Regions from separate parts of the Xenorhabdus sp. XBWT genome, predicted to be linked through region 3. Evidence: predicted binding sites of a transcription regulator. Region 3 holds the regulator's gene; each other region holds the start of a gene.

Region 1 (4,293 bases), 850 kb from region 3:
AGAGTTTTGGATGGTCGAACCTGAAGTCGCGTTTGCAGATCTGAATGATATCGCCAAACTTGCCGAAAATATGCTGAAATATGTCTTCAAAGCGGCATTGGAAGAACGTGCAGATGATCTGGCATTCTTTGCAGAACGTGTTGATAACGAAGTTATTACTCGTCTGGAGAAATTTGTTGATTCTGACTTTGTTCAGGTAGATTACACTGATGCAATAAAAATTCTGGAAAATTGCGGCCAGAAATTTGAGAACCCCGTTTTTTGGGGCGTGGATTTGGCATCAGAACATGAGCGTTATCTGGCAGAGAAACATTTTGAAGCGCCAGTGATCATGAAAAACTATCCAAAAGACATCAAAGCCTTCTATATGCGTATGAATGAAGACGGCAAAACTGTTGCTGCGATGGATGTTCTGGCTCCGGGAATCGGTGAAATCATCGGAGGCTCTCAGCGTGAAGAGCGTTTGGATATGCTGGATAAACGTCTGGAAGAGATGGAGCTGAATAAAGAAGATTACTGGTGGTATCGTGATCTGCGCCGTTACGGCACCGTTCCTCACTCTGGTTTCGGTTTAGGCTTCGAACGTTTAGTGGCTTATGTTACTGGAGTATCAAATGTTCGTGATGTTATTCCATTCCCACGGACGCCAAGAAACGCAAGTTTCTAATGAATCAGATCAAAAAATAATCTAAAATCAATCCTTCAAAAAGCCAGCGAAAGTTGGCTTTTTTCATTTTATTGCGAAAACTGCACGAAAAAAGTTCCCTGATATTTACATTTTGAAATATCTATTTTCACTTTGTTACTTATTTTGCACTTTTGTAGCATTTTGAGGGTAGATAAAATTCATTACCAATGGAACACTGATCGCCAATTAATAAGACACTCGATACCTACAAATAGTTCCAAAAATTTTTAGTGTTCTATTTTTGACAGTAACAAGTGTCTGGATAACACCAATGAGGGTAATAATAATGAAGCGCAATATTCTTGCAGTGGTAATCCCAGCTCTGCTGGTTGCTGGTACAGCAAACGCGGCTGAGATTTTTAACAAAGATGGCAACAAACTGGATCTGTACGGTAAAGTAGACGTTCGTCACCAAATCGCAGATAAAAGAAGCAGCGAAGACGGCGATGCTTCTTATGCTCGTATCGGCATCAAAGGCGAAACTCAGATCTCTGACCAACTGACTGGTTTCGGTCGTTGGGAATACAACCTGAAAGCTCATACTGAAGAAGGTAAACAAGATACTGCTACTCGTCTGGCTTTCGCTGGCTTGAAATTCGCTAACTACGGTTCATTGGATTACGGCCGTAATTACGGCGTAAACTACGACGTCAGCGCATGGACTGACGTACTGCCAATCTTTGGTGGTGATTCCATGGCTCACACTGACAACTACATGACTGGCCGTGCTACCGGCCTGCTGACATACCGTAACACTGATTTCTTCGGTCTGGTTGATGGTCTGAGCTTTGCTCTGCAATACCAAGGTCAGAACAGCGAGCGCACCAAAAATAAGCGTAGCGGTGCTACTGCAAATGGTGACGGTTATGGTTTGGCTACCACTTATGACGTAGGTTACGGTATCACTGTTGGTGGTTCTTACGCTAACTCTACTCGTGGCCATGACTGGGATACCACTGCTGCTCACGGTAAGCGTGCAGAAGCATGGAACATCGGTGCTAAATATGATGCTAACAACGTATATCTGGCAGCTATGTACGGTGAAACCCGTAATATGACTTCAGGCATTGGTGGAAATGTAAGCAGAAATAAAGCTTACCACTTCAATGGTATCGCCAATAAAACTCAGAACTTTGAACTGGTTGCACAATACCTGTTCTCTGATTTCGGCCTGAAGCCATCTCTGGCTTACGTTCAGTCTAAAGGTAAGGATCTGGAGCGTAACGACGGTGATAAAGGTTTCAACGCAGATCTGGTTAAATATGTTTCTGTAGGTTCTTACTACTACTTCAACAAAAACCTGTCTACCTATGTTGATTACAAAATCAACCTGCTGGACAAAAACGAAGGTGGCAATACAAACGCTCGCAACGTATTCGGTGTTGGCCTGACTTATCAGTTCTAATCACTGTTGATAAACTGTTTAGCTAAAAGCTAAACATATTTATCTCAGAAAAGCAGCGCTCCGGCGCTGCTTTTTACATTTTATTTTACTGTTTTTTCAGGCTCTTTTTCTCACTCCGTAAACTACTTCACAAGATTTTATTCTTTTTGCTACAAGTGGTTGGCAAATGTATTCCTTAAGGTTACTCTGAGCGGCGTATAACTTATTTTAGGCTTAACTCTCCGAGTCTTGGAATCAAAAAAATGTTTGAGAAAATCACAGCAGCGCCTGCCGATCCTATTCTTGGTTTAGCAGATAGCTTTAAAGCGGATCCACGTGAAAATAAAATTAACTTGGGTATCGGAGTCTACAAAGACGAAACAGGTAAAACTCCTGTTTTGACCACCGTTAAAAAAGCAGAGAAATTCCTGCTGGAAAACGAAACCACCAAAAATTATCTGGCAATTAGCGGATTACCTGAATTTGGCCGTGTCACTCAAGAACTGCTCTTTGGCAAATCCAGTCCTGTCGTAACTGATAAGCGTGCCCGTACTGTACAAAGCCCGGGCGGAACTGGCGCACTGCGCACTGCCGCTGATTTTATTGCTAAACAGACCAATGCAAAACGTGTCTGGATCAGCAACCCTACCTGGCCAAACCATAAAGGTGTTTTCGCCAGCGCTGGTTTAGAAATCCGCGAATACAATTATTACGATGCAGAAAAACATGCGCTGAATTTCGAAGGCATGCTAGCAAGCCTGTCTGAAGCACAAGCAGGTGATATTATTCTGTTGCACGGTTGCTGCCATAACCCGACCGGTATCGATCCAACACCTGAACAATGGCAAAAACTGGCTGATTTATCTGCTGCAAATGGTTGGTTGCCTGTATTTGACTTTGCTTACCAAGGTTTTGCCAAGGGATTAGATGAAGATGCAGAAGGTCTGCGCATTTTTACCAAGAATCATAATGAACTGATCGTTGCCAGCTCTTATTCCAAAAACTTCGGCCTGTATAATGAACGTGTTGGAGCCTGCACCATCGTTGCAACAAACAGCGATACCGCAGAAAAAGCATTCAGCCAAGCGAAGTCTATTGTTCGTACCAATTACTCTAACCCACCAGCACACGGTGCTTCCGTTGTTACAACAATTCTGTCCAACGATGATTTGAAAGCTGAGTGGATTCAGGAATTGGCAACAATGCGCGAACGTATTCAACGTATGCGCCAACTGTTTGTAAACACCTTGCAGGAAAAAGGTGCGAAGCAAGACTTCAGCTTTATTATTTCTCAAAATGGTATGTTCTCATTCAGCGGCCTGACTAAAGAACAGGTTGATCGTCTGCGTGAAGAGTTTGGTATTTACGCCGTTAGTTCTGGTCGTATCAATGTAGCGGGTTTAACACTGGAGAACATGGTTCCTCTGTGTGAAGCTATCGTTGCTGTACTCTAAATTTTATCTGAGTATTGATATATTATCTAAAAAGCCGCTGAAGTGAAGTGACCCCCAATAGTTGGACAACCAATGACTGGGGGTTTTTTATGTCTAAATATAGTCGTGAACTAAAAATCATGATTGCTAAACGATGTCTAGCAGGTAACGCATCGGATAAGCTATCAGCGGAATATTCAATCTCTTCTCGACAAATTCGATACTGGTCTCAAGTTGTTGCCATTCATGGTGATAACGCTTTTTTGCCAACGCCTCACTCTCTTTGTGCTACAACAAAACTCCATGCTTTGAAATTAATGTGGACAAATGATTGGTCTCTCACTCACACTAGCGCAGTTCTCAATTTAACGACCCCGGGTAGATGCTCACGCTAAGCCACTCATTCACAGTGATCAAGGTTGGCAATATCGACATAGGGCTTATCAAAAACAACTTGCTGATAAAGATATTAAGCAAAGTATGTCGAGGAAAGGGAACTGTTTGGATAATGCGATGGCCGAAAACTTTTTTGCCTTACTCAAAACAGAAATGTATCACCGACAGTACTTTAAAGATGCTGATGAACTGATTGAAAAGATAGAAGAATACATCGAATATTACAATACAAAACGGATTAAGGTGAAATTAAAAGGCCTAACTCCGATAGAATATCGAAATCAGGCCTTACATGCCGCTTAACTAAAATGTCCAACTTTTTGGGGTCAGTTCAGAAGGACGGCTTTTATCTTTTTAATACAAACTATTACGATAAAAAATACATCTCATTA
Region 2 (4,293 bases), 2.0 Mb from region 3:
AAGGAGGTGATCCAACCGCAGGTTCCCCTACGGTTACCTTGTTACGACTTCACCCCAGTCATGAATCACAAAGTGGTCAGCGCCCTCCCGAAGGTTAAGCTACCGACTTCTTTTGCAACCCACTCCCATGGTGTGACGGGCGGTGTGTACAAGGCCCGGGAACGTATTCACCGTAGCATTCTGATCTACGATTACTAGCGATTCCGACTTCATGGAGTCGAGTTGCAGACTCCAATCCGGACTACGACAGACTTTATGAGTTCCGCTTGCTCTCGCGAGGTCGCTTCTCTTTGTATCTGCCATTGTAGCACGTGTGTAGCCCTACTCGTAAGGGCCATGATGACTTGACGTCATCCCCACCTTCCTCCGGTTTATCACCGGCAGTCTCCCTTGAGTTCCCACCATCACGTGCTGGCAACAAAGGATAAGGGTTGCGCTCGTTGCGGGACTTAACCCAACATTTCACAACACGAGCTGACGACAGCCATGCAGCACCTGTCTCAGCGTTCCCGAAGGCACTCCTCTATCTCTAAAGGATTCGCTGGATGTCAAGAGTAGGTAAGGTTCTTCGCGTTGCATCGAATTAAACCACATGCTCCACCGCTTGTGCGGGCCCCCGTCAATTCATTTGAGTTTTAACCTTGCGGCCGTACTCCCCAGGCGGTCGATTTAACGCGTTAGCTCCGGAAGCCACGCCTCAAGGGCACAACCTCCAAATCGACATCGTTTACAGCGTGGACTACCAGGGTATCTAATCCTGTTTGCTCCCCACGCTTTCGCACCTGAGCGTCAGTCTTCGTCCAGGGGGCCGCCTTCGCCACCGGTATTCCTCCACATCTCTACGCATTTCACCGCTACACGTGGAATTCTACCCCCCTCTACGAGACTCTAGCCAACCAGTCTTAGATGCCGTTCCCGGGTTAAGCCCGGGGATTTCACATCTAACTTAATTGACCGCCTGCGTGCGCTTTACGCCCAGTAATTCCGATTAACGCTTGCACCCTCCGTATTACCGCGGCTGCTGGCACGGAGTTAGCCGGTGCTTCTTCTGCGGGTAACGTCAATCGTAAGCCGTATTAACGCTTACGCCTTCCTCCCCGCTGAAAGTACTTTACAACCCGAAGGCCTTCTTCATACACGCGGCATGGCTGCATCAGGCTTGCGCCCATTGTGCAATATTCCCCACTGCTGCCTCCCGTAGGAGTCTGGGCCGTGTCTCAGTCCCAGTGTGGCTGGTCATCCTCTCAGACCAGCTAGGGATCGTCGCCTAGGTGGGCCATTACCCCGCCTACTAGCTAATCCCATCTGGGTTCATCCGATGGCGTGAGGCCCGAAGGTCCCCCACTTTGCTCAAAAGAGGTCATGCGGTATTAGCCACCGTTTCCAGTGGTTATCCCCCTCCATCGGGCAGATCCCCAGACATTACTCACCCGTCCGCCGCTCGCCGGCAAAGAAGCACGCTTCTTCCCGCTGCCGCTCGACTTGCATGTGTTAGGCCTGCCGCCAGCGTTCAATCTGAGCCATGATCAAACTCTTCAATTAAAGTGTTTGATGCTCAAAGAATTATCCTGTTAGTTCGTAATGAATTAACTGTTGTTCACTCTTCAAGACTTGGTAATCTTTTTCGCCTTGCGGCGTGAGATACAGTCCTGCGAGTGCCCACACAGATTGTCTGATTAACTTGTTAAAGAGCGGGGCAACCGGGAAGTGGCTTCCGGGTTGCGAGGCTGCGTATCTTACGCTTTTTGCCTCCGGAGTCAAGCGTTTATTTTCGCTCTTTTCCGACTTCCCGCCGCGGCCTGTCTCAGCGCATCGTCGGTCAGTGGTGGCGCATTATAGGGTGTTTTCCGCCGCTGACAAGAGTTTTTTTTCAAAAAAATTACTGCTCGCTGCATTACACAGCAAAACGCCAGTTTATACCATATTACACACAAAGTTATCCACAATTTGATATTTTGCTAAAATTTGTCGAGCATCACGCAAACGTTTTCGTTACAATCTGAGAAGGAAAAATCGCCACATGATTTTTTTAGGTTGTTTTGAAATGTTATTGCTTAAGCCATTTTTTTCTCTCAATCAGTGGATTTTCTCAATAACACATTCTTGTTTTATGAAATTCAAGGGATCACACCAATGCAACAGCTTCGTCCTATCCATCGCGCCCTGCTGAGTGTTTCTGACAAAGTGGGGGTTGTTGAATTCGCCAAAGCCTTATCTAAACGCGGTGTCGAACTGCTTTCAACAGGGGGCACTGCTCGTCTACTGGCCGAAGCCGAGCTAAATGTCACTGAGGTTTCCGACTACACGGGTTTCCCCGAAATGATGGATGGGCGGGTTAAAACTCTTCACCCTAAAGTTCATGGCGGCATTCTAGGCCGACGTGGGCAGGATGATGATGTAATGGCAAAACATCAGATTGCCCCGATTGATATGGTGGTCGTTAATCTTTATCCCTTCGCTCAAACCGTCGAAAAACCAGACTGCTCCCTGGAAGATGCCATAGAAAATATTGATATCGGTGGCCCGACAATGGTTCGCTCTGCGGCTAAAAATCACAAGGATGTTGTGATTGTTGTCAATAGCCAGGATTACAACAATATTATTGAGGAAATGGATAGCAACCAAAACTCGCTGACGCAACCTACCCGCTTTAATTTAGCCATCAAGGCATTCGAGCATACAGCCGCTTATGACAGCATGATTGCTAACTACTTTGGCACACTGGTTCCCCCTTATCATGGTGAGACAAGCCAACCATCAGGGCGTTTTCCCCGCACTCTGAATCTGAACTACATTAAAAAGCAAGATATGCGTTATGGTGAGAACAGCCATCAAGATGCGGCTTTCTATATAGAAGAAGAAATTACTGAAGCTTCGATTGCTACAGCAACCCAATTACAGGGTAAAGCGCTTTCTTATAATAATATTGCGGATACCGACGCTGCGTTAGAGTGTGTAAAAGTATTTTCCGAACCTGCCTGTGTGATTGTCAAACACGCCAATCCTTGTGGTGTTGCAGTGAGTACTGATATTCATACCGCTTATGACCATGCTTTCAAAACTGATCCTACTTCCGCATTCGGTGGCATCATTGCGTTTAACCGAGAATTGGATGCTGATACCGCGAAAACTATTATCGAACGCCAATTTGTTGAAGTCATTATTGCTCCTTCTATTAATGAAGCAGCCTTGCCAATTCTGGCGACCAAACAAAATGTCCGTGTTCTGGCATGCGGAGAATGGCACTCACCAGTTGCAGAACTCGATTTCAAACGTGTTAACGGTGGATTACTGGTACAGGATCGCGATTTAGGTATGGTAGACGAGGATGATCTGCGGGTTGTCTCCAAACGCCAGCCAACGAAACAAGAAATGCAGGATGCGCTGTTCTGCTGGAAAGTGGCAAAATTTGTCAAATCCAATGCCATTGTTTATGCCAAGAACAATATGACAATTGGTATTGGCGCAGGGCAAATGAGCCGTGTTTACTCAGCTAAAATAGCGGGTATTAAAGCGGAAGATGAAAGATTAGAGGTTAGAGGCTGTGCCATGGCTTCAGATGCCTTTTTCCCGTTTCGGGATGGCATTGATGCCGCAGCCGCAGTAGGTGTGAGCTGTGTCATCCAACCGGGTGGTTCCATTCGGGATGATGAAGTTATTGCTGCTGCTGATGAACACGGTATCGCAATGATCTTCACTGGCATGCGTCATTTCCGCCATTAACAATCTTTCGCCTGAATAATAGGAGCCTTAAATGAATGTATTGATTATCGGCAATGGTGGAAGAGAGCATGCGTTAGCATGGAAAGCGGCACAATCACCTTTGGCAGATAAGGTTTATGTCGCACCGGGTAATGCAGGCACTGCGCTGGAAGCGAATTTAGAAAATGTGAACATTACCGCGACCGATATTGATGGATTACTGAAGTTTGCCCAAAGCCATAATATCGGTTTGACCATCGTGGGGCCTGAGGCTCCACTGGTTATCGGTGTAGTTGATGCTTTCCGGCAAGCAGGGCTAACTATTTTCGGCCCGACAAAAGCTGCGGCTCAACTCGAAGGTTCCAAAGCCTTCACCAAAGATTTCCTCGCCCGTCATCATATTCCCACCGCAGCCTACCAGAATTTCACGGAAATTGAGCCAGCACTGGCCTATTTGGAAAAAGCGGGAATCCCGATTGTCATTAAAGCGGATGGCCTGGCTGCTGGTAAAGGTGTCGTTGTCGCCATGACCATAGAAGAAGCGCAGAATGCCGTTAAAGACATGCTGGCAGGTAATGCGTTTGGTGATGC
Region 3 (4,293 bases):
TGCAGAATATCCACGTAAGCAAAACGCTCACCACAAGCAGATATAGCCTGAACTGCCTGAGCAGAGAAACCACAGCTTGGTAATTTAGGAGAACCTTTCATATACAACAGAATTGGGTTTTCGCTAATTTGGCGTTTGATTTTTTCAATAATTTCCTGAGTCGTTGTATCAGAAACTGTGTTAGTGTTCATATTAGTAGTCATCATTATTGCTTCCTTAAAACTGCAAGCGCTATTCTCAGTATCAGAAAAGATTGATTCAGAATACCACTTTCTGCTCTGATTTTTCTACCGCGAACTTTTTACGTTAAATTTTTTGCCATGATATGAAATAAGTGAGCGTTCGATATTTTCCCCTCACTGGGTGTATTCAGCCCGTATAACAGCTCAATTATACACCAGATCGCCGCTAAGCAGCATCTTTTACTCTGTTCTTTAGCAGAAAAATTGTTAAGATAATTACCAAAATAGCAACATGATAATAAGCTTAAATTTGCTCTGGCCATGATTAGTATCTTTTAAGTCATGGTTTGTTGAGCCAAAAACCCGATATTAAAAAGGAGCATGCAATGTCTTTTGAATTACCAGCATTACCTTATGCCAAAAATGCCCTGGAACCGCACATTTCCGCAGAAACCCTAGAATACCATTATGGTAAACACCACAACGCTTACGTTGTAAACCTGAATAACTTGGTTAAAGATACCGAATTTTCTGGGAAATCTCTGGAAGAAATCATCAAAACATCTGAAGGTGGCATCTTCAATAATGCAGCGCAAGTCTGGAACCATACTTTCTACTGGCATAGCCTGTCACCAAATGGTGGTGGCGAACCAACTGGAAAAATAGCAGATACCATTAATCATGCCTTCGGTTCTTTTGCTGAATTTAAACAGCTGTTTACTGATGCTGCCCTGAAAAACTTTGGTTCAGGTTGGACATGGTTAGTTAAGAAAACTGACGGAAGCCTGGCTATCGTTAACACTTCTAATGCCGCCACTCCACTGACCGGCGAAGATAAACCAGTTCTGACTGTTGATGTTTGGGAACACGCGTATTACATCGATTACCGTAATGCACGCCCTCAATATTTGGAACATTTCTGGTCTTTGGTCAACTGGAAATTTGTTGAGGAAAACTTGGCTTAATAAGCTCAATTTTCATACCAAATTATAATAACAAGGGCGGGCTTTCTTCCATTCACTGAATAATGAATACCGGAAAACCGGCCCTTCAAGCAAGAGATGTTACACGTCAATTCTTTTTCTTGATCCTGATTAGATAATACAAAGGCTTCCCCAAAAAACAATCATGATTAATGCACTACCGGCAACCATTAATCCCAACTTCAGATCTGTATCCATAGAACTTCCTCAATGTACAAAGTAAAACTACCCAACACCATAAATTTTGTATAATCAGTTACCGTATTATCTGAAAAAACATACAGCAATCTTGAATCTATACTCTTTATAGCATTGATTATTACTTTCACTTTTGAGTTAGATCAGACAAAATTCAAGGTTCATCGCTAAATTATTGCCAGCCATCACTCTATATATAAATATGTTGGCAAACGCTTAACAAATATCCATATCCAATAGATTTCAAGTTGAAGCATATCGGTAAGTAGATGCTATCAACCAAAGCAGCAGCTTGAAAGATAAGGTATATAAATTTAGACCATAAGGTCAGGAGTCCTTTTTATCATGGCAACGATTAAAGATGTGGCCAAACGCGCTGGTGTTTCGACCACTACCGTATCCCATGTTATCAATAAAACCCGTTTCGTCGCCGAAGATACAAAGGCTACCGTTTGGGCTGCTATTAAAGAACTAAATTATTCTCCCAGCGCCGTTGCCCGTAGCTTGAAAGTTAACCACACAAAATCTATCGGATTGTTGGCAACGTCGAGTGAAGCTCCATATTTTGCTGAAATCATAGAATCTGTTGAAAATAGTTGCTATAGAAAAGGCTATACCCTGATTTTATGCAACTCTCATAACAATATTGATAAGCAGAAAGCTTACCTCGCCATGTTGGCACAAAAACGTGTAGATGGCCTGCTGGTAATGTGCTCCGAATACCCTGAGCAGCTTTTGGGCATGCTAGAAGATTACCGTAATATTCCCATGGTCGTCATGGATTGGGGCGAATCTCGGGGAGATTTTACCGATGCAATCATTGATAACGCTTTTCATGGTGGTTACTTGGCAGGCCGTTATCTTATTGAACGTGGTCACAGGGATATTGCGTCTATTCCCGGCTCTCTGGCAAGAAATACTGGCGGCGGACGTCACCAAGGATTTCTCAAGGCGCTCAAAGAAGCCAATGTCGCTATTCGGGATGAGTGGATTGTGCAAGGCGACTTTGAGCCTGAATCCGGCTATCAGGCCATGTGTAAGATCCTGAATCAAAAACATCGCCCAACGGCTGTTTTTTGCGGTGGGGATGTTATGGCAATGGGGGCAATCTGTGCCGCTGATGAGCTGGGGCTACGCGTTCCACAAGATATTTCTATCATCGGTTATGACAATATCCGTAATGCCCGTTATTTTACTCCCGCATTGACCACGATTCACCAACCTAAAGAACGTCTGGGACAAATGGCCTTTTCAACGTTATTGGATAGGATAGTCAACAAGCGTGAAGAGGCACAAACGATTGAAGTCCATCCACGCCTCGTTGAACGACGTTCTGTCGCGGATGGACCTTTCATCGACTATCGTCGTTGATAATTAGTTTTCTTGCAACCATTCAGCATTAAGTGTTTCACTATCGCCAAGATAATCAAACAACCAACTTAATGCTGGTGAATGGCTTTTTTGCGACCATGCTAAGCAGCATGGACTATCAGGTAATGGTTGTTCGAGTTCGAGCGCTATCAGTTTTTTCTTGCGGATCAACGGTAATGCATGATGCTTGGGCACCATTCCCATACATAGTCCATCCATCAGGCAATTTAGTCCAACATTCCAATCTGGAACCACCAACCGTCGCTGATTATCTAAAGCCCACGTATCACGTTTGGGTAAGCTACGTGAAGTATCTTCTAAACATAGGCTAGGATAAGGTCGCATTTGGTCATCATTTAATTTTCCTGATATACCTGACAACTCATGCTCAGGGCTAGCTACGCATATCCAAGGCATGAATCCCATATCCTTAAAACTATACCGTTCACCAACAGGAGACGCCCGTGTCGCGCCAATAGCGACATCCACCCGCTCATCGACTAGTGCATCCCATACACCATTAAAGACTTCAGGGTAGATGAATAGCTCAATATCAGGAAAATGTCGGTAAAAATCCAAAATTAATTGGTGAGTTCTCTCAGGTTTTACAACTTGATCAACGGCGATACTTAACTGCCCCCGCCAACCATTAGCCACTTGTTGGCACTGATGTCGGGTGTGATTCATTTTTTTGATAACAGAGCGGGCTTCCTTGACAAAAATAGCGCCTGCTTCAGTCAAATCAACGTCACGGTGACGACGCTCAAATAAAGACACAGCCAACCATTCTTCAAGTTGTTTTACTGTATAGCTTATAGCAGAAGGTACTCGATGAAGCTCAGATGCAGCCGCACTGAAACTTCCTGTTCTGGCAACAGTATCAACAACTTCCAGAGAGTATTCAGACCACATATATCTTCCTTTCAATTTTTTTCACAGAATGGTGCAAATATTACCGTTTCACAAGTAAAAATCATGCCATATAGAATAAGTCGGGTATTCTCTTATCAACTACAAATCAAATTATTAACACAATGGAAACAAATAAAAATTCAATTCTATTCATGTTCTATCTCTCCGGGCTGAGTATGCTCGGTTACTTGGCTATCGACATGTATCTGCCTGCTTTTGACACAATGAAAGCAGAACTAGGTACTTCAGCAAATTCTATCAGTGCGAGTCTCAGTATTTTTCTCGCTGGCTTTGCCTTTGCCCAGCTGTTATGGGGGCAATTATCTGACCGTTTAGGAAGAAAGCCTGTTCTTATTATCGGATTATCTCTGTTTTCCATTAGCTGTTTAGGTATGCTCTGGATAACTGATTCCACGCAATTGCTTGTACTGAGATTTATTCAAGCGGTAGGGGTCTGTTCTGCGGCGGTTTCCTGGCAGGCTCTGGTCGTTGACAGATATGATACAGAACAAGCCAAACGCGTTTTTGCCATGATCATGCCTTTAGTTGCGCTTTCTCCTGCCCTTGCACCTTTATTGGGGGCATGGTTATTGACGCATGATGGCTGGAGAATTATTTTCCTTGTATTATTGGCAGTAACGCTCTTG

Evidence for each region. Region 3 encodes PurR, which represses purine synthesis genes. Its sites were predicted from a motif close to CANGCAAACGTTTGCNTG; they were not measured.
Region 1: the regulator PurR is predicted to act here: its motif matches at 2,253-2,270, upstream of AC5JQI_RS07075 (amino acid aminotransferase).
Region 2: the regulator PurR is predicted to act here: its motif matches at 1,977-1,994, upstream of purH (bifunctional phosphoribosylaminoimidazolecarboxamide formyltransferase/IMP cyclohydrolase).

What each region holds. Positions count from the first base shown of each region.
Region 1 covers NZ_CM180990.1:1,578,882-1,583,174, reverse strand. Annotated here, with positions in the region: gene asnS (asparagine--tRNA ligase) at 1-667, shown strand, start outside; gene AC5JQI_RS07080 (porin) at 975-2,093, shown strand; gene AC5JQI_RS07075 (amino acid aminotransferase) at 2,336-3,526, shown strand; gene AC5JQI_RS07070 (transposase) at 3,616-3,900, shown strand; partial or broken gene AC5JQI_RS07065 (IS3 family transposase) at 3,905-4,204, shown strand; gene AC5JQI_RS07060 (MBL fold metallo-hydrolase) at 4,291-4,293, opposite strand, start outside.
Region 2 covers NZ_CM180990.1:431,709-436,001, reverse strand. Annotated here, with positions in the region: rRNA gene AC5JQI_RS01865 (16S ribosomal RNA) at 1-1,542, opposite strand, end outside; gene purH (bifunctional phosphoribosylaminoimidazolecarboxamide formyltransferase/IMP cyclohydrolase) at 2,134-3,723, shown strand; gene purD (phosphoribosylamine--glycine ligase) at 3,755-4,293, shown strand, end outside.
Region 3 covers NZ_CM180990.1:2,432,833-2,437,125, forward strand. Annotated here, with positions in the region: gene AC5JQI_RS10685 (Grx4 family monothiol glutaredoxin) at 1-206, opposite strand, end outside; gene sodB (superoxide dismutase [Fe]) at 569-1,147, shown strand; gene purR (HTH-type transcriptional repressor PurR) at 1,709-2,734, shown strand; gene punR (DNA-binding transcriptional activator PunR) at 2,738-3,646, opposite strand; gene punC (purine nucleoside transporter PunC) at 3,769-4,293, shown strand, end outside.